DNA from 2 places in the Thermoanaerobacterium sp. CMT5567-10 genome. Region 2 is predicted to be linked to the other one. Evidence: a T-box and tRNA genes for the amino acid it is inferred to sense, from the RefSeq annotation. Region 2 holds a T-box; the other holds one or more tRNA genes.
The links. A T-box is a leader RNA that pairs with one kind of tRNA and senses whether it is charged. The one in region 2 lies ahead of leuS (leucine--tRNA ligase), so its partner is inferred to be a tRNA-Leu.
Positions count from the first base shown of each region.

Region 1: it encodes a tRNA-Leu, which carries the amino acid that the T-box ahead of leuS (leucine--tRNA ligase) is inferred to sense. The anticodon was not compared.

Region 1 is NZ_CP130558.2:1,378,628-1,389,440, forward strand. It holds partial or broken gene Q2T46_RS07175 (RNA-guided endonuclease InsQ/TnpB family protein) at 113-1,209, opposite strand; gene Q2T46_RS07185 (Uma2 family endonuclease) at 1,392-1,967, opposite strand; gene Q2T46_RS07190 (methyl-accepting chemotaxis protein) at 2,280-3,089, opposite strand; tRNA gene Q2T46_RS07195 (tRNA-Met) at 3,441-3,517, opposite strand; tRNA gene Q2T46_RS07200 (tRNA-Met) at 3,523-3,598, opposite strand; tRNA gene Q2T46_RS07205 (tRNA-Leu) at 3,613-3,702, opposite strand; gene Q2T46_RS07210 (Ppx/GppA phosphatase family protein) at 3,797-4,717, opposite strand; gene Q2T46_RS07215 (S1 domain-containing RNA-binding protein) at 4,762-5,184, opposite strand; gene Q2T46_RS07220 (septum formation initiator family protein) at 5,281-5,580, opposite strand; gene yabQ (spore cortex biosynthesis protein YabQ) at 5,658-6,134, opposite strand; gene Q2T46_RS07230 (putative manganese-dependent inorganic diphosphatase) at 6,292-7,911, shown strand; gene Q2T46_RS07235 (MtnX-like HAD-IB family phosphatase) at 7,913-8,545, opposite strand; gene yabP (sporulation protein YabP) at 8,617-8,913, opposite strand; gene Q2T46_RS07245 (SpoIID/LytB domain-containing protein) at 8,991-9,926, opposite strand; gene Q2T46_RS07250 (RNA-binding S4 domain-containing protein) at 10,051-10,290, opposite strand; gene Q2T46_RS07255 (HU family DNA-binding protein) at 10,336-10,611, opposite strand; gene mazG (nucleoside triphosphate pyrophosphohydrolase) at 10,686-10,813, opposite strand, start outside.
Region 2 is NZ_CP130558.2:2,141,015-2,151,827, reverse strand. It holds gene Q2T46_RS10860 (peptide ABC transporter substrate-binding protein) at 1-1,220, opposite strand, end outside; gene Q2T46_RS10855 (DUF47 domain-containing protein) at 1,415-2,029, opposite strand; gene Q2T46_RS10850 (inorganic phosphate transporter) at 2,043-3,041, opposite strand; gene Q2T46_RS10845 (aldose epimerase) at 3,146-4,012, opposite strand; gene tlp (small acid-soluble spore protein Tlp) at 4,152-4,421, shown strand; gene Q2T46_RS10835 (AzlD domain-containing protein) at 4,474-4,797, opposite strand; gene Q2T46_RS10830 (AzlC family ABC transporter permease) at 4,779-5,477, opposite strand; gene leuS (leucine--tRNA ligase) at 5,621-8,065, opposite strand; T-box leader at 8,112-8,305, opposite strand; gene Q2T46_RS10820 (ECF transporter S component) at 8,543-9,055, shown strand; gene Q2T46_RS10815 (M28 family peptidase) at 9,068-10,261, opposite strand; gene Q2T46_RS10810 (transglycosylase domain-containing protein) at 10,428-10,813, opposite strand, start outside.

The DNA.
Region 1 (10,813 bases), 760 kb from region 2:
AGGATGGAACTTCCTACTTCATAGACCATTGCCTGCTGTTATTCGTATCAGGTCTTACACAATCTCCATAGGCGTAATTTCGGGAGGAACCTTCCCTACAAAAATATTACTCTTAGGCTGTTATGCCTAATTGTCTTAATCCTTCATACAACACATTTATCGCTGCATTTACATCTCTATCTATCTCTAATCCGCACTCACATTTGTGTACTCTTACTGATAAGTCTTTTTCTACTATTCTTCCACATCCTGAGCATCTTTGAGATGTATATGCTGGATTTACTTTTATGAATATTTTTCCTTCTTTTTCCGCTTTATATTCTAAAAATGCATCTAACATTCCCCATCCTGCATTTGCTATTGATTTTGCAAGTTTATGATTTTTCATCATATTTTTTACTTGCAAATCTTCAACACATATAATGTCATTATGTTTTACTATGTTATAGCTTATCTTGTGGAGATAGTCTCTTCTCTGATTTGCTACTTTTTCATGAAGTTTCGCTAATCTTTTCTTTTGCTTTTCTCTGTTTTTGCTTCCTTTCTTTTTTCTTGATAATTGCCTTTGTGCTTTTTTTAGTTTCTTCTCTGATTTTTGTAGCCATCTAGGATTTGAGTATAATTCTCCGTCTGATGTTGCAGCTATTGAGTTTATTCCTTTGTCTATTCCTATTGCTTTTTCTCTTATAACTGGTTTTTCTTTTTCTTCTTCTACTTCAATTGACAGGTTGATATACCACTTTCCAGCATGGTATTTTATGTTTATTGTTTTGACTTTTGTTGAATCAAAATTTCTGTGTGCTTTGATTTTTATATGCCCTATATTTTTTATATATACATATCCTTCTTTCCCAAAGTTTCTTTTTGATTCGCATTGTGGAAGTGTTATAGATGTGTAGTGGTATTTGTCTTTGAATTTAGGATATTTTGCTCTTTTGTCAAAGAAGTTTTTATATGCTCTATCTAATCTTCTCAACACATCCTGTAATATCTGCGATTGTACTAATTTGTATTCTGGATGTTCTTTTTGTATTTTGGAAGCATATTTTGCTGTTCTTCGTATGTAAGTCCTTTGCCATATTCTTTATAATGTTTTATTCTTTGGTCTAGTGAGTAATTATATAATTTGCGGCAAAGATACAATGTATAAAAGAGTTTTTCTTCTTGCTCTTTTGTTGGTTCTATGAGAAAATGCTGACATATCATCATTTTTTCTCACCTTGGCTTTCTACGATAAAATTTTCTGCATCTATTATGACATATTATTCTATGGCAGACAATAGAAATTCATCTCCCACCTATAGAGGATGGGAGACTTCTTTCAAGCCTTCGTTAAACAAATCTTGATAATAATTATTGTCTGTCATATAAAACAATCCCTTTTCTCTTTTCTAATAGTCAAATACCGGTTTTAAATCAATTATAAGATCATCAAAAATAGTTACCTTAACTTTATCTTCGTCAGCATATATTTCAGGTCTTCCGTATCTTTTACTATCTTGTAAAGCAAACACACTTACAATTTTCCCTTCCGGCTCCACTATCCAATATTCTTTAACACCGGCTTTTTCATATATATTAAATTTTTCTAATCTATCACGCCTCATACTTGATGACGATACAATCTCTACAATCAATTCAGGCGTACCATAATATCCAGTCTTTCGCAATCCAGATCTATCGCACACAATAACTATATCAGGCTGTAGGACATTAGTCACATCATCATCGTTTTGCTTATTATCCTCCGGCAGACGTAAATCAAAAGGTGAAGTGAATACCATGCAAGTCTTATTTCGCAAATAATTTGCAAACTGTCTTGATAGCTCCATTAATATCGCTTGATGCTGCCATGTTGGTGCTGCCTGCATATATGGAACACCATCAATTATCTCATACCTTTCTCCTTCTGGCCACGTCAAATAATCAGCATAAGTATATTTCTTATTTTCTTTTGGTAGTGGCATATATGCCCCTCCTTGTATAAAACTTTTATCTGGCATTTATAATTAAGTTAAACTTATGCTCTTTCCGTTAATACAAAATTCGCATTCACTTAAAACATACCTACATATTCACCATATATAGTATAAAAATGTGGTAGTAATATATCCGAATTTTCTTGAAATATTATACTACTTATATTATATCATAAAGGTCCATTTAAATGTTATTCTTTCTAAATATTATAAAATCGTGATTTTTGATTTAAGCAAAGCGAAAGTGAAAAATTCGTAACTGCTTTTATAACATAATCATATTTTATTTTCTTCACTATCCTATAGATTCCTTGATAGATCTTCTAAGAGCCTAGAAGTAACACTTAATTCCTCTATGGAAGAAGTAATTTCTTCAAAGGCGGCAGCTTGGGTCTCAAAAAATGAACTTGATTCATTTATTTTGTTAGAAATACTTTTTATAGATTCCTGTATTTTCTCTAATACTGAGTCTATTTTACTTATAGATTCACTACTGGTACTAGATAGCTTTCGTATTTCCTCAGCAACTACACTAAAGCCTTTCCCCATTTCACCAGCTCTAGCGGCTTCAATGGCTGCATTTAGTCCCAATAAATTAGTTTGTTTAGAAATGTTTTGAACAAAATTTAAAATATCATCAGTACCTTTTGTATTTTCAATAGCTTTATCTACTTCTTCTAATATCTTAGTATTGGAATTAACTACAATTTCAACTCCAGAGGAAACCTCTTGAATAGCTGAAGATATTTGTTCAAGTGATGCTGCCAGATTTTCTGATAGTGACAATACTTTATGTCTTTTTTCTAAACTTTTTCCCATAAGAAAAACTCCAATTACAGCATTATCATAATCTTTTATAGGGATGGCATATGATTTAAATGGTACTCCATATACTTCTTTAGGTACATCTTTTATGATGTAGTTTCCAGTTCTAAGGGCTTCAAAGGCTGCACCACCTTCTGGAATTGCATCACCTACTTCTGCATTAATAGGAAGCTCATCACAATTTTGTATTTCTAAATACTTTTCATTATCTACAATGGCAAAAGATACGCTATCCTCAAAAAGCATAGGTAAAAAAGCTGTTAATTTATGAAAAAAGTCAAGCATTTCATCTTTAGATATAGTTATCAATTTTAGTCCTCCTTAATACGTTAATTTTTTAACTTATAAATAGACTCTATAATAAATTATATAAAATTAACGACTTTTGTCAAAAAAACCATTTCCAAATTCAACATACATAAAAGATTGTAGAGCAAAATTTATGCCCAAATCTTTTAATTCCACATAGATAGGCTAAAAACTTATTCTTATCCTTCTTTACTGCAAAAGTCATGATAAAATCCTGAATGGCAAATTTTACTAACAAAAAACCACTCACATTTTTAGGTGAGTGATTATACTCATTCATTTTGACTATATGTTTTTTTAACCTTTAAACCCTTCAATTTACTAATTTGGTAGCGGCGAGTGGAGTCGAACCACCGACACTGCGGGTATGAACCGCATGCTCTAGCCAACTGAGCTACGCCGCCATGTTTGGTTGCGGGGGCAGGACTTGAACCTGCGACCTCCGGGTTATGAGCCCGACGAGCTGCCAACTGCTCCACCCCGCGATGTATTATTCAATTGGTGCCGGAGACCGGAATCGAACCGGTACGAGCTTTAAAGGCCCGCAGGATTTTAAGTCCTGTGCGTCTGCCAGTTCCGCCACTCCGGCAATCACATTTATCAGCGACATCATTAATTATATTACATAAAACAGTATTAGTCAATACCCTTATGGATATATTATTTACACACAACGCTATTAATTATTTATCTTTACCATCATTACCTCTTATAAATTTTTCTACTACAGCACCTTCTAAATTATCCCACTCACTTACAGTAATGGAAGTGCAATTCAAAAGCTCTAATACCGTATAAACTATTATTGTACCTGCAACTATAATATCTGCTCTTTCTGGTTGCAAGCCATTTAACAGCTTTCTTTCATTAAAGCTTAAAGACATCATTAAGTCAAGCAGCCTTTTTATCTCGCCCTTTTTAAGCACATATCCATGAATCAATTCTCTCGAATATATCCTTAAATCCTGTGACATAGCTGCAAGCGTCGTTATCGTACCACCTATCCCGACTATCTCTTTAGGCATATCTTGATTATCGCTGATAAATGGTGTAAGCATATCAGTTATATAAAGCCTTATGTTATTGTACTCGTCAACCGAAATAGGATCGCTTTTTATAAATTTTTCCGTAAGTCTGACTGCACCGATGTCAAAACTTCTTTTTATAAGATCATCTTTGAAATAAGAAAATTCAGTACTGCCACCACCCACATCCATTACCAGCACATCATTCTTTTTTATTCCATACGACGCCCCTAGATGTCCATAAAGGCTTTCTGTCTCACCATCGATTATATCCACATCCAAACCAATATTTAATAGTTCATCAATAAAATAACTGGAATTCTTAGCATCCCTTACGGCTGATGTGGCAAAAGCATATATGCTCTGCGATTTGTAATTTTTCGCATCATCCAAATATTCTTTTATCGTGTTTACACTTCTTGCAATTGCATCATTATTTAATTTGCCGCTTTTAGAGACAGATTCACCAAGCCTTGTTATTTTTACATCCTTCTTTATTTGCCTTATTTCACCATTTTCCACATCACATATAAGATGACGTATTGAATTCGTTCCTATATCGATAACAGAGCACCTCATAATAGTCCTCCCAAATAAAAACCTTCGGGCTATACCCGAAGTTATTAATAATTAGCGTTCCTCTTATAGCCGCCGCCTCTTCGCTTTGAATCAAAATTCTTCTTAAGCTGCTGCTGTCTTTCATCCGAGTCTTTTAGAAATTTCGATATTCTCTCTTCAAAAGATATATTATTATTCCGATTGCTATAGCTTTCGTTCTCATAGCCCTTATTGCTTTTTATTGGTTTTGGCTTTGGCAAAGCCTTTTTTATTGACAAGCTTATTCTCCCGCCCTTATCCATAGAAAGAATTTTTACTTTTACTTTATCATTCTCCTTTAAAAACTCGTTGATATCTTTAACATAGGTGTTAGCAACCTCTGATATATGAACTAAACCTGTCTTGCCTTCTGGTAATTGAACAAACGCTCCAAAATCTGTGATATTTAGAACAGTTCCTTCAACTACCTCTCCTACCTGAAATGGCATATAAATGTTTATCCTCCCTTTGATTTATTTGATTACTAATATGTTTATTATATATTAAAAAGTTCATTCTATCAAGCATCTTAAAAAATTCTTATTCTAATTTGACGAATCTTTGCTATCTTTAGCCGTATCTACAAACATAATCTCTCCTTTTTTTACAAGCCCTAATTTTTGTCTTGCCTCATTCTCTATAAATTCGTTTGTCTTAATATATTTTATCTGATTATTTAATCTTTTATTCTCCTCTTCAGCAGCATTCACTTTAGAAGTAACCGCATTTAACCTATTGTCTAAAATATTCAAAGTGATTTGTTGTTTTACGAACGTAAATGCGACATATACGACAAAAAGAAGTAACAATATTGTTTTAAATTTAATTTTATTTCTTCCCTTCATGACTTCAACAAACCTTTCAAAGTATTTTTGTTTTTTATTGTTTTAAAAATATATTCGACATCGCAACTAAAAATCCTTTATTTTTTTTTCTTAAAAATATTAAAATGTGATATTATGTTGTAAACTAGTTTGGCAGGTATGCCGAGCATTTTTGAGAAATATCTGATTGGCATAATCAGCATATTATATGTAGCTACAAGCGGATATGTTACAATTCTATATATCTTTATAAATATATTTTTTGCAATTCTATAAACAAGCAGCAATAGCCTTATAACAAAAGGGCTTAACAGTATATTGTATAAAAGTATACCAATTATGAATCCAAGAAATGAATAAAATCTCATTTCAGCATAGTTGCTTATGTATAAAAAAAATATAAAGACAATTGTTCCTAATATCCAAAAAATAATGTCTCCTATATCTGTCGCAAGTCTATTAGGTTTTAATATAATCCTTATGACCTTATATACATCGTATAAAATAGCAATTATCATGCCACCATATAACATGACAAGAAATGAATAAAGCTGGCTTTGTACATTCATTACCATTTACATTATACCTCCTCATATTATATTATATTTATATGAGATTTTGATATGATTCTTTAATACGCCAACCAATATTTATGTTAAATTTCCCTAAATCTCAGTGATTCTACTATTTATTAAAAATCATAATAAAATCTAAACAAAGGAGAAATTAAATATGAGTGTTGTATTTGTTTCAGGACATAAAAATCCAGATACTGATTCAATTTGTTCAGCAATAGCATATGCTGATTTAAAAAGGAAAGCCGATAAAATAGATGCTATTCCTGTAAGGCTAGGCCCTATTAACAGGGAAACAGAATTTGTATTAAACTATTTTAATGTAAAAGAACCACTATTGATAGACAATGTATTTACACAGGTTGGCGACATTGCTTATGATAAACCTCTTACTATAAGTGAAAAAGCACCTATGTATGAGGCATGGAATGTACTATTAAACAATAACTCTAAAACTATAATAGTAGTAGATGATGAAAATAAACTAAAAGGCATCGCTACAATGGGGGATCTTGCAAAAGCATACTTAACATCGTCTCATGAATTATCAAATTACAATATTCCTGTTGAGAATATTATAAAGACGCTAAATGGAAAAATAATTGTAAGAAATGAGGAATTCATAAGAGGCGATATAATTGTAGCTGCCATGCAGACAGAGAGCGTCGTAAGCAGAATAAAGTCAGGTATGACGCTGATTGTAGGAAACAGGGAAAATATTCAATTGGAGTCCATAAGAAAAGGTGCCAAAACCATCATAATCACTGGAGGTGAAGAACCGTCAAAGGCAGTAATAAACGAAGCTGAAAAATTTAGTTCAACATTAATAGTCGTACCTTGCGATACATTTGACACTATAAAGCTAATAAACCAGTGCCTCCCTGTGTCCCTTATAATGATTAAAGACGATATTGTCACTTTTAAAGACAGTGATTACATAGACGATATCAGACAAACTATGTTAAAATACAGGTACAGAAATTTCCCTATTGTAGATGATAACGGAAAAATATTGGGACTTTTAGCAAGACGGCACATATTAGACTACGATAGAAAAAAAATAATACTTGTTGATCACAACGAATTATCACAAGCCGTAGATGGAATAGAAGATGCAATAATTCTCGAAATTATTGACCATCACAGAGTAGGTGGCATTGAAACAAATCAACCAATACTGTTTAGAAACCAGCCTGTAGGCTGTTCTTCTACAATCATTAACAAGATATATGAAGAAAGAGGAATAACACCTGATAAACATATAGCAGGGCTTATGTGTGCTGCAATTCTATCAGACACACTTGTATTTAAATCACCAACATGTACCCCTGAGGATATAAGGGCCGCAAAAAAATTATCTGAAATAGCAGGAATTGATATAGAATCTTTCGGCAAAAAAATGTTTGAAGCTGGAACATCGCTAAAAGGCAAAACTGTAGATGAAATATTCTATATGGATTTTAAAGAATTTTTAATCGGAGACTTTAAAATTGGTATAGGACAGGTAAACACCCTGTCAAGCATTGGAAACCTTAAAAATGATCTTCTTAAATTTATGGAAGAAGAAAGGAAAAACAAAAACTTTGATATGTTATTGCTTATGCTTACAGATATTATAAATGAAGGATCTTTGTTTTTATTTGCAGGCAATCACAAAGATCTATTGGAAAGAGCATTCAATATAAGTATAGACGACAACAATTTTTACCTGCCGTATGTTATATCGAGAAAAAAGCAAGTTGTACCACCAATAGCAAAAGCGATAAACTCAAATTAGTTTATCGCTTTTGTTTTAGATAATCTATGATATCTTCAAAATTTTCAAAAGGTATGTATGAAATATTATTTTCTTCACAATATTTTTTAAGTACGTCTTTGGCAAACAACTTATCAGCATATTGTGATACGCAAATATCTGAGTAACCATCACCAATAAAAATAATTTCTGAACTTTCCCTTTTGTACTTTTTTAAAACTTCCAGCTTGCAAGATCCACATTTGTCACAATCAGGAGACGTATTAAATGATGCAACAATCTTGCCATCGCAAAAATCCAGCTTATTGCTGTAATAATCAATGTTTATATTGTATTTTTTTAAAATAGTCTTTATATTAAAATCATACCCATCACTTACTATAACAATTTTATAACCACGGTCATTGCAAAAATCAATAAAATCTTTAAAATAACTGTCAATTTCTATATTGTCAAGCAATGTTTTTAACTTTTTTTCATCCATGTCCATAAGCTTAAATGTCTCTAATGCACATTCTTCTGTGGTTATTTTGCCTTCTTCCCAGTCTTTTTCTATATCCTGCCATCCATCCTTTGCAAAGACTTTTACCATTGCATAGCACGTGTCTTCCTTTGTTATCGTACCATCAAAATCTACAAGTACATAAGTATCCATAAAGCATATCCCCTTTAAATCATATATTATTATAATAATACATGATTTAGGGCGTCTGTTCAATTATTATCTCACCTAAACATTCTGCTTAAAAATCCGCCAGATTTCCCAATTATTCCACTCCTATCACTGTATGTAATACTTATGAGTTCGCCATCTATCGATACATTGCCGTCATCTAAATTCAGCTTATTTATGTGAAGTTCTTGTCCTTTAATTGTCAAAAGGCCCATTGACGTCTCAAGCACAACAGTCTCATCGTCAAAGCTTACAACATTGTCTACTCCTGTTATCTGCATCTTTTCTCTGTTTTGCACAGAAATATTTTGTGCCTTATTGGTGTTTGTCCCTCTTCTATCATCCATCATAACACCTCCTCTTTTAGAATAATTTTATGTCCATTATGTGATTTTTAGAACTTAAAAGAGAGCTTTTTAGGCTCTCTTCATTTCCAAAGCTTCACAATATTTAAATTTTTAAAGTAATGCATGATAATGTCGTTTGCCTTTACACCGTCTTTTGCCATCTGATATGCTCCCCATTGGGACATGCCAACACCATGTCCAAAGCCTCTTCCTTTTATCGTTAAATTATTGCCATCAAATCTGACACTATCAAGCATTGTAGACTTCATCTTCTCGCTTCCAATGGCAATTCTAAAATCCGGCGCATTTACAGGTATTTTATCGAAATTAAGATTAATAGTTCTTCCAGATATGCCTTTTGTCCCTATTTTTACTGTGCTAAAATCATTAATGTTTACGCCCATTTTATTCAACGCATTCAAAACTTCCTGCTTTGTAAATGTGTAAGTCCAATGCTTGATATTTGCCGGCGCATCTTTGCTATCGTTAGACTTAACACTTTCAATATATGGAGGCTCTGGTTTTTTGTAGTTTAATCCTTCTTTCGCTAATGCAGTCCTTCCTGCCGCATATGAGTGAAACCACGCATCTATATATTTTCCATCGTATACTGCCACCAATCCTCTTGTCTCATTTACAGCTTTTTTTATATTTGAATTGATATTGGCCGGATTCCATGCCTGTGCTTCTTCAAAATCAGTCGATATATCAGCATCATCGTATTTAGACTTTCTAGTATCAACAAAATTCAACACATAACTTCTTGCTAAAATAGCCTGCGCTTTTAAAGCCTCTATAGGCCAATCGTTTTTGATTTCACCTGCCACTGTACCCATAACATATTGCTCTAAAGGCATTGTCTCAATCTTTCCTGTTTTTGCTATATAAACTTTTAAAATCGGTTCTTTTTTTATACCACGGCTGATTTTAGCCGGTATCTTAGGCAGAGATACTTGTTGTTTTGTATTTGGCGACGGCCTCTTTGACGGAGCAGCACACGATGTCGCAATAATCATAAAAGCCAAAAATAACAAAAATACTTTTATTTTAGCCTTCAAAAAAATCCCTCCCATACAATATCCGTTCCTATCTTAGTATGTGAAGGATTATACATTTTAATTCTATATAAATCATGAAAGACTATATGAGCCTATACATTTTCTCAGCATCTTCTTTTAACGCATGCTCTTTTAAATCTAAAACTTCTGCCTTTATCACTCTGGTCCCAAAATTTATCTCTATGATATCGCCAACTTTTAAAATATCACCTGCTTTTGCCACCTTGCCATTTACCGATACCATTCCTTTGTCACAGGCTTCTTTTGCCACTGTCCTTCTTTTTATAATCCTTGACAATTTCAAAAACTTATCAAGCCTCATTTTATCGTCCCCCAAAAAAGATAATCAGGTCATATGACCTGATTTTTATGCATTTACTAAATCTTTTAAAGCTTTGCCTGCCTTAAATACTGGTGCTTTTGAAGCAGGAATCGTAATTTCTTCTTTTGTCTGAGGATTTCTACCCTTTCTTTCTGCTCTTTCCCTTACTTCAAATGTTCCAAAACCTACTAGCTGTACTTTGTCACCTTGCTTTAGTGCTTCCTGCACTGCATCCACAAAAGCATTTAATGCTTTCTCTGCATCTTTTTTTGTTAATTCACTTTTTTCTGCAATCTTTGTAACAAGATCCGCCTTATTCACTATAATACCTCCTTAGTAATATATACTACTCTTATTTATTCTTCACAAAACTCAAAAATCCTGCTAATTTAAGCTTATTTTTTTACTTTTTTATTAAAATTATACATCTTAGCCTCATTCCATAGAAAATCCATCTCAGATAATGTCATGTCTTCCATTTTTTGACCTAACTTTTCTGCTGAATCTTCTATGTAGTTAAATC
Region 2 (10,813 bases):
TGCTGAATTGCCTGGGCTTCCTTCTTTGCAACATCTGTGTCATCTGCCAGTAAAGTTATCTTAGGAAGTTTTGTTATGTTGAGCTCTTCCATTCCCTTTTTAAGAAGGCTTTTCGCCTCATTTACATCTTCTTTAAATAAAGCTTCACCGGCTTCCTTCCTAAAGTCTCCATTCAATCCTGTGATGCCATTAGGCACAAAAGCATATGCAGGGATAGAGCCATCCTTCAAAACATTCTCCGTAAAAGACTTCCTATCTATAGCAAGTGTAAATGCCTTCCTGATATTTGCATTTTTAAATATTGGATTTAAATTGTTAAAACCTAAGAAATATGTGAATCCATTTGGATGGACTTTAACCTGATCCTTGTATTTAGGAACATAATCACCACTTATATTGATTTCATCATATTGACCCGAATCATAACCCTGTGCTACTGTATTCAAATCTTTTACCATGTCAAAATCGATCTCACTTAATTTCACATTATTTTTATCCCAGTAGTTGTCATTTTTGACAAGAACTATATTTTGCTGATGATTCCATGTTTTAAGAACAAACGGACCACTGTACACTAAATCAGAAGGGCTTGATGCTAATTTATCTCCTTCCTTTTCTACAAATGATTTTTCAAGCGGTAAATAGGTAATAAACGCAGTCAAACTCAAAAAATACGGCGTCGGCTCCTGAAGCTCAACCTTAAGAGTCTTATCATCCAATGCCTTTACACCAACTGAGTCGGCACTTGCCTGACCTGAATTATACGCTTCCGCATTCTTTATAGGATACATTATGTATGCATACTCAGATGCTGTCTTAGGATCCAATGCCCTCTTCCATGAATATTCAAAATCATATGCTGTTATAGGATTTCCATCGCTCCATTTTATATTGTCCTTCAAATGAAAAATATAAGTCAATCCATCATTAGATACTTCCCAGCTTTTAGCAAGACCTGAACCCTCCTTAGGCTTTTCATCAGCTCCAAGCCTCACCAGACCTTCTAACACTGAATTTAGTATCTGAAAAGAGACGCCATCAGTTGATTTTGCAGGATCAAGCATCGGTGGCTCATCACCAAGATTTAGATGCAAAACCTGCTTAGTTGAATTTGACTTGCTCTGGGCAGTTGATGAATTGCTTCCATTGTTGCCGCAGCCAGTCAAAATGCTTGCCGCTAAAAAAGTAAGCACAAAAAAATAAATCAAAAATTTCCTCACTTGTATTCCCCCCATATACAATTTATTAAAATTATACCATCATATGAATAATAATTCAAAATAAATTATTAATATTATTAATTTATTTTAATAATTAAACATTTATTGGAATACTCGCTGCCTTATCTATCGCCACTACGAATAATTATGTAAAAAAATAAGGCATACAATAAGCATGCCAGACTGTATAAAAGTCAAATCTCCTTGACGAGGATATGTCCCAGTATATCTCCTGCTAAATCCATCTTGTCAGCACAGTTGCTTAAATGCCTGTAAATCTCTCTCATCTTTAAAATATATTTTATATCATCACTTTTTATAAGCTCAGCCAAATATCTCCTATAGTAAAATTCCATTTCATTCTCCAGTTTTTTCGCTTTCAGCGCATAATCCATCGCTGTTTTTTTATCTTTATCCAGATTATAGACACTTTTATCTATAAGCTGTGTTCCTCTTAATATGACATCTACCATCTCTTTTAATTCACTTGTCGGACTAAGTTCATATATTTCCATTTCTTTAACAGTTGTCTCGCAATAATCAAGTATATTATCTATAGCACTTGACAGTTCATATATGTCTTCTCTTTCAATAGGAGTTATAAATGTGTTGTCCAGTTCGTCTATAAGTTCTTTCCGCTTGTTATCGGCTTCTTTTTCTATTTTAATGACTCTATTGCCGTCATCTTCTGCACCAGTATCCATGTACAGTGCAAGTGCCTGTACACCTTTTAGTGCTAAATCAGAATGCTCTTGCAGTAGTTTATAAAAATCGACACCTTTTGAAAAAAGCCAGCTTAAAATACCCATTCACATCCCTCCTTTAGATGGATTTTACAATTATAAATATTAATGAAGATAAGGCAAAAGACGCTGGAATAGTAATAATCCAAGCAGTAAACATTCCCTTTGCAAACTGCCATCTCACTGCAGTTGGCCTCTCTTTAGCTCCAACGCCCAGTACAGATGAGTTTATTATCTGCGTTCCGCTGGTTGGCAAGCCAAAAACCGCTGCAGTTATAACTATAAATAGCGACGATATCTGCGCATTAAATGAATGAAATGGCTTAACCCTGTATATCCTCGTTCCAACGCTTTTAATCATTCTAAGTCCTCCAAAAAACAATCCAGAAGATATCATAACTGCTGATAAAATTTTGACCCAGTGAGGCAGCATAAAGCTTTGTGAAATCCCGCCTCCCATTAAAGCAATTGATATAAGTCCCATGCCTTTTTGCGCATCATTAGCACCTTGACCTGCATTTAAAACAAGCAGCGTTATATATTGAAGTTTTTTTAACACAGTATTAACTCTTGGTCCCGCAGCTCTTAGAAAATTACTTGTAACATGCATCACTAAATATCCTATAAAAAATCCCAGAATTGGTGATAAAAAAAGAGGTATTATCACCTTAAGCAATATTCCAAAAACATTTACTGATTTAAGCCCATATTGGGCTATAAATGGTCCTATCATACCACCCACTAATGCATGGGATGAACTGGACGGCATGCCAAAATACCACGTTATCAGATTCCAAATTACTGCACCAAGTAAGCCTGTAAATATCATTATATATAAATTATCTCTATTTATATTCAGATAATTTAGACGCAACACGTCTCTGCTAATTGTAGAAGCCACAGTTGTACTTAAAGTGGCTGTACCGATGAATTGAGCTAAAGACGCCGTTATAAATGCACTTCTTATGCTCATAGATCTAGAAGATATGATGGTAGCTATGAGATTTCCTTCATCATGAAAGCCTGTAATAAAGATATATATAAATATAAATGCAATAAGAATCAAGTATAAGTTCATTTTGACACCTCATAACAATATGGTACATTATATTATGCTTAAATGAAGCATAATGTTAATGTACCATTGATTAACTACATATATTTTTTTAAACGCCATAAATATTATTCCATAGACGCACTTATGCTAAATAAAGTTTTTAGATCCTCACCTGGCTTTAAAATTTTAATATCTTCTTTTGTGTTCATGGAGTCGGGCTTAGCCATCCAAGGCTCAATACATATAAACTCTTTATCATGTAATGACCATACAACTACGTATTTAAACACTTCATCGTATTTAAGAGTAATCTTCATATTCCTTTTCTTATCTACTGCATGACACTCATTTGATTTCGGCTCAAAAATAAGATTTACTTCAGGCTTTTTAGAGTCAATCTTTCCATCGAAAATAAGCTGTTTTTTATCTATTGCATCGTAGCATACATCTGAATCAACAGATATTAAAGCATCGTCCTTATTCTCAATGTAAAAATACGGGTGAAATCCAGAGTAAAATATCATATTTTTCTCTGACATATTTATATATTGTTGTTCTATTGTCAGCGTTCCGTTTTTGAGAATGTATGTAAAAATAAGTTCGAAATCGAAAGGGTATATTTTCCTTGTCTCGCTACTGCTTGTAAACTTTAATGTTATTGACGCAGAATCATCAACACTTGTCTTAGCTACATCCCACTTATAAAGCCTTGCAATACCATGCTGTTTCATATTGTACTCTCTGCCATCTATTGTATATTTCTCATCTTTTAGGTACCCACAAATAGGAAAAAGGATTGGTATGCCTCCTCTTAAATTCTTTGTCGTATCATACAGTGTTTCTTTGTCAAGGTATAAAATCTCATTTCCACTATATACAAATCTCGTTATAACTCCTCCACGCTCTGGCACGACTTCAAAAAACGAATTGTTTTTTAAATCGTAAAGCCTATATGTTTCAAATTTATCCATATATTTCTCCACTCTATACATTTTCAGCACCTCTTTTATTATTTTGTCTATAACTTATTATACTATAATCGCCATCATCTTTTCTAATTATTTCAATACATATAATCAACATAAAAGTTAAAAATAATTTTGAAAAATACTTTTTAGGAGTGTGATAGAGATGGCAGATGAAAAAGATCGTTCCAAAAATCCTCCAAAGCCGGACGATCGTTCTGATAATGTCGGCAAATTGCAGGATATGATTCATGATACAATAGAAAATTATAGAGAAGCAGAAGACTACTTAAAACTGCATGCTGAAGAGCTTTCATCGGAAGAAGTAGCAAGAATCAAAGAAAAAAATCGCCACAGGCTTGAAAGCATCCACGGCATGAGAGATGAAATCGTAGATGAAGTTGACGCTGGAAACGGTGTGGACAAAAAAGACTAATTAAAATCGGAGGCTATAATTTTTAACGCCTCCCGATTTTATTTTATTATATTTAATTTATTACAAGTGAAGTCAATATATAACTTATAATCCCGACTATTACAGGAGAAAAAAGTTTCCTCGATTTATAAGCTACCAGTACAGTTGGTATTGAGGCCATTAGAAATATATTTTTATAACTTATAAATAGATGATTGCCTTTCATAAAAATTGTCGGAAAAAGCAATGCAGATAAAACAGCTACAGGTATATATTCTAAAAAGGATTTAATAAAATTAGGCATTTCAACTCTTGACAGCCCAAATACCGGAAGAAAGCGCGGAACATATGTTACTAAAAACATGCCTAAAACAGAAATTACGAATTTTTTGTCCATATATCAATTAACCCTCCAATTCCAGCACCAATTACAGCAGACACAATAACATTTATATTTCCCGGAAGAATATACATGAGTGATATAGATAGTAACCCTGAAAAGATACTAATAAATACCTTTCTATATCCTGATATTTGCATTAACAAAAGTGCAATGTACATTGCAGGCAGTGCAAAATCGAGCCCTATATTAACTGATCCATTTAAAAAAGAGCCAAACATAGCACCAATAAATGAAGAAATTACCCACGTAGTATATGACACAAAAAAAAGCTGATAAAAATATTTCTCGTTATACTCGTTATTTCCCTTTAAATCTGTAATTGAAACTGCATACGTCTCATCAGTTATAAAAAATGATAATATAGGAATATGCTTCCTATTGATTCTTTTCATGTACTGTGAGAGCGACGTACTGTATAAAAAATGCCTTAAATTTACTATGAATATTGTCATAATCAGTGTTATAATATCAGTACCGCTGCTTAAAAGACTTATAGCTATAAACTGAGCAGATCCAGCGTAAACAAAAAGTGACAATGCCACAACTTGTAAAATAGAAAAACCACTTTTTGTTCCTAATATGCCATAAGCAAAACCTATGGGAAGATATCCTAAAACTATTGGAAAAGAGCTCTTTATGCCATTTATACTGTTTTTAGTCTCATTTACTATCATTCACATCACCATCACATTGTAATAAAATGATATTTATCAAAGTTAAATTGTATCTGTGTATATCTATAAAACCTTTTGAATATTATATCATAATTATTTTCATATAAACAATATCTGTAAAAAATAGGCAGCTTATACTCTGCCTATTTTACAACTATATTCACAAGCCTGTTTTTTACAACTACCACCTTTTTAATCTCTTTACCTTCTATAAATTGCTTAATGCTTTCAACCGCTAGAGCTTTATCTTGAATTTCTTTTTCAGTTGCACCTGACGGAATTTCAAGGCGCCCTCTTACTTTGCCGTTAACCTGAATTGCAATCTCAACAGTATCCTTTACTAAGGCCTTCTCGTCATACTCTGGCCACTTTTGATTGAACACTGAGTAGCTGTATCCCATTCTCTCCCACATTTCTTCTGAGAAATGAGGAGCAAATGGTGCTAAAACCCTTATAAGATCTGCAATGGTTTCTTCATATAGTTTCATATTCTTATTCTCAACTTCTCCATCGTATTTATAAAGGGCATTTACAAGTTCCATTATCCTTGCTATAGCAGTATTAAACTGGAACTTCTCAGCATCGTCTGTCACGCTTTTTATCGTATAATTTCTTATATAATTAAGTTCTTTTTCATCTTTAGAAATTTCATTCTTACCTGATTTACCTTTGTCTTCTGTGAATTTATCTATAAGCCTTTCAATTCTCTGTATGAAGCGGGACATCGCTTTTATACCGTCATCATTCCATGGGCCACCTTCCGTAAATGCAAATCCAAACATCAAGTACATTCTAAATACATCTGAGCCGTATTCATTGATGTATTCATCAGGGGATATTGTATTGCCTCTTGATTTGCTCATTTTATTTCCATCAGGCCCTAAAATTATTCCCTGATGTATCAGCGATTTAAAAGGCTCATCAAAATCAAGATACCCTAAGTCTCTCAATGCTTTTGTAACAAATCTGGCGTATAAAAGATGCATGCATGCGTGCTCGGCACCGCCGATGTACTTATCTACAGGCAACATTTTGTCTATTAATTCTTTATTGAAAGGCTCTTTGTCATTTTTGTTGTCAGGATACCTTAGGAAATACCACGATGAATCAACAAATGTGTCAAGTGTATCAGGATCTCTCAATGCTTTGCCGCCGCATTTAGGGCATGTGGTATTCATAAATTCCTCAGATTTTTTAAGCGGCGACTCACCGTCTGGAGAAAATTCAACATTATACGGCAAAAGAACCGGAAGGTCTTCTTCAGGCACAGGTACCAAACCGCATTTCTCGCAATGAATTATTGGAATTGGAGCACCCCAATACCTTTGTCTTGATACAAGCCAGTCCCTAAGCCTGTAATTTACTTTAAGGCTTCCCTTGCCTTCCTTCTCAAGCATCTTCACTATTTCTATCCTTGCATCTTCAGATTTGCTTCCTGTAAAATCTCCGCTATCTACGAGAATGCCGTATTCAACAAATGGCAAAGAATCGTCTACTCCATCTCTTCCCTTTATAACCCTCTTCATCGGTAAATCGTACTTTTTTGCAAACATGTAGTCCCTCTCGTCATGGGCTGGAACCGCCATAACACAGCCTGTCCCGTATGTAGCAAGTACGTAATCAGATATCCATATAGGGAGTTTTTCTCCAGTTATAGGGTGTATAGCATACGCTCCCGTAAATACGCCTGTCTTTTCTTTTTCCGTCGAAAGCCTCTCTATCTCGCTTTGCTTTCTTGCATACTCCTTATATTCCTCTACATTTCTTCTATATTTATCAGTTGTGATTTTATCTACTATCTCATTTTCCGGCGCCAATACCACGTATGTGACACCGTAAAGGGTATCTGCCCTTGTTGTAAAAACTTTAAACGATATGTCTTTGCCGTCAACTTTAAACTCTATTTCGGCGCCGTCTGATTTTCCTATCCAATTTCTCTGCATCATCTTCGTCTTTTCAGGCCAGTCAAGCTCGTCAAGCTTCTCTAAAAGCTCCTCTGCATAATCGGTTATCTTTAAAAACCACTGCGTCAAGTCTTTCTTGGTCACTTCAGTCCCGCATCTTTCACAAGTTCCTTCCACAACCTGTTCATTTGCAAGGACTGTCTTGCAACTGGGGCACCAATTTACGGGCGCTTTCTTTCTATATGCAAGTCCTTTTTTGTACAGTTGGAGAAATACCCACTGTGTCCACTTGTAGTAGTCTGGTAAACAAGTTATAACCTCATAATCCCAGTCAAATGTGGCACCCATCTCTTTAAGCTGTCTTTCCATCGTTTTTATGTTTTGAAGCGTCGAATCTTGAGGATGTATGCCTGTCTTTATGGCATAGTTTTCTGCAGGCAGTCCAAACGCATCAAATCCCATTGGGTGAAAAACTTCATAGCCCTGCATCCTTTTCATCCTAGCCCATGAATCAGCAGGGCCGTAGTTATACCAATGCCCTGCATGAAGCTTTGCACCAGATGGATACGAAAACATCTCAAGACAGTAAAGTTTTTTGTCAATGTTCTCTGGGTTAAACTTGTATAGTTTTGTATCTTCCCACTTTTTTTGCCACTTTCTATCAATATCCCTTGAATAAGCCATCTTCTCACTCCTATTAATATTTTTGCATAAAAAAGGCTTCACATCATAAAGAGACGAAAGCCAAGCTTCCGTGGTACCACTCTTTTTGACGCAAGCCCACTTGTTTCATATAACGGTTTAACCGTGCATACTTTTAATATGCATGCTCAATGGCGAGTTCAGCTAACACAATGCCTTTTTCCACCATAATAAGGCTCTCTGAAAAAGTCTTAGCCTACTACTCCACATCATTGCAATAGCTATATATACTTATACATTATTTTATTACAAACGCTTTTAAAATGCAATAAGATAAATTACCACTGGCGTCCAGGATCATCTGCCATAGAATTTAATGTGGCTCTTGGATACAACACATTTACATGATCTACAAGATTTGTGGCGTTGGATATGACAAATTCCAATTAATATTTGCTTAACAATATTCATCTGGAGTGTTAAAATATAGTTAAATATATTGATGTTGGAGGTGATAATATGCCGAATAACTCATCAACTAAAAAATTTGATACCAGATTTATAACTAGGACCGCTATCTTGCTGGCAATTACAATCATAGTGCAGTTTATAAAAATGCCACAGCTTGTAACAGGCTCAATCGTAAATGCAATGCTTATAATCTCTGCATACTTTGTTGGAATCTGGTCAGGTGTGTCAATAGGCCTTTTGACACCAATCATCGCTTTTTTAGTAGGACTCATGAGCTTTCCTATACTTATACCTTTTATAATGATAGGTAATACACTGTACGTAATGCTATTTAAAACTGTAAAAAACAACATAATAGGCATGATTGCAGGTGCAGTTGTAAAATTTTTGTGGCTGGCAGCTTCAGTAAAATATATTCTGACTTGGTTTAATGTCAACGTACCGCAAAAGATCGTTGCAGCGTTTACACTTCCGCAGCTTGCAACAGCCATCATTGGTGGCATACTATCTATATTCTTAATATTTATACTTACAGGTTATTTTAATAAATCAAAGAAGTAGGTATCCCTACTCCTATTTTACTGCTTCAACACTTTTTGCACTGCTTATCCTCTTTGAAACTCTCAATATATATTCTATCAAAAAGCTTTCTTCATATCTCAATAACTTAGAATCGACATTGTCTATAGTATCTGTAAACCAATGATAGTTCTTTATCTTTCCATTTTCATCCATAGATATAAACGTTATGCCGCAAAAGCCATTTGCCAGCACAGGCAGTGCATCTGTCGGCAAAAGTAGATTTTTCATTTTCTGCACTACTCCATTAGGATATTCTTTCCTCATCTCGTCAGCAACATTTAATAGCATTTCACCTGCTTTTTTATAGAATATCATTCCTTCTCCCTCAAGGTATGTCAATTTTCCAGCACCGAGATTATCCAATACTACAAATTGAGTATCTTTGTTTAATAATCTCCTATATCTTCTCAAGAAATATTTCATTCCTCTTTCGCCTGTCTCTTCGCTTCCTGTAAAGAGGAAAATCACTTCAACATCATCTGGAAAATTTTCTTTATTGTTAATGTAATAATCTGCTATTGCCAAAGCCAACGATGCCCCTGAACCATTATCATTGGCACCATTTGTATATTTCCCACCCAACTCACATGTCAGCAAAAATACAATCATAGCAAAAGTTATTAAAAGGCCAATTCCAAGCACGATATATGAAATTAGATAAAGATGAAACAGTCCAAAGACTATGCCGACAGGTATCAGTGCAAATCCCAAATAGCCGATATTATATATCATTTTCAGTTTGTCAACGATTTTAGGGCTAAACATCAAACTTCCTTTTTGAGTATCAATGTGTGCAGATACAATTATCTTCTTTTTATCGTTTTTCTCAAATTTTGTAAAGACATTTTTTGAACGATGTTTTGGCATTATGCTTGTCTCAAAAGATTTCCCACTTAGTTCTAAAATCAACAATCCTATTGAAATTAATGAAATAATCAATTCTAATGCATTTAGAAATTTATCGTAGAAAAATGACGCAGCACCCATTATAAATAAAAAGATACCAAACTGAAGAGGCAAAATGTACAGGTTGTCACGAGTTGTTTTAAATTCCTGCTTAACTGCTTCATATCCCATATCCTCAAGCTTATTAGCAATGTAGTCAGCAGCCTTTCTCTCATTTTTTGTTGCCGAGCCACGATGCTCAAATTTTGAAAGCTTTTTTAGATAATCAATACTTTTCATTATAAACGCCCCCTGCTTATTTATTTCTACAAGAATGCCAATATTCCTTCAATAATTTTTTCCTCATTTCATATCTATATGCATGTCTGGATGAATTTAAACATATACACAAGATAAAATCAAAAAAAAGACGGCTACATCTTAGTTATAGCCATCTTTTTTAATCCTAGTTGCCAATTATTGAGTTTATTATATTTCCTATTCCCTTTTGGCTAGGGGTGGAATTGGTTTGCCCACTAATGCTCTTTTGATTTCCATTCATTCCGCTGTTTGTACTTTGTCCATCGGTGCTGCTAGAACCGTTGCTTTGCCCTCCATTATCAGTTGTCGTTCCGGGCTCTGTACCATTTACTGGAGCAGTATTACTGCCGTCACTATTTGTTGTACCGCCGTTTTGATCAGTATTTCCACCCTGATTATCCCCTGGCTGAATTTGATTTTCTGTATCTACTTCTGTCGGCACAACGTATTTTCCGTCAGCAGCGTACGCATTTTGCTTTGCTGTTCTTCCTGGTGGATTTATAAACACTTTTTCTTTTACAAGGAATGGCA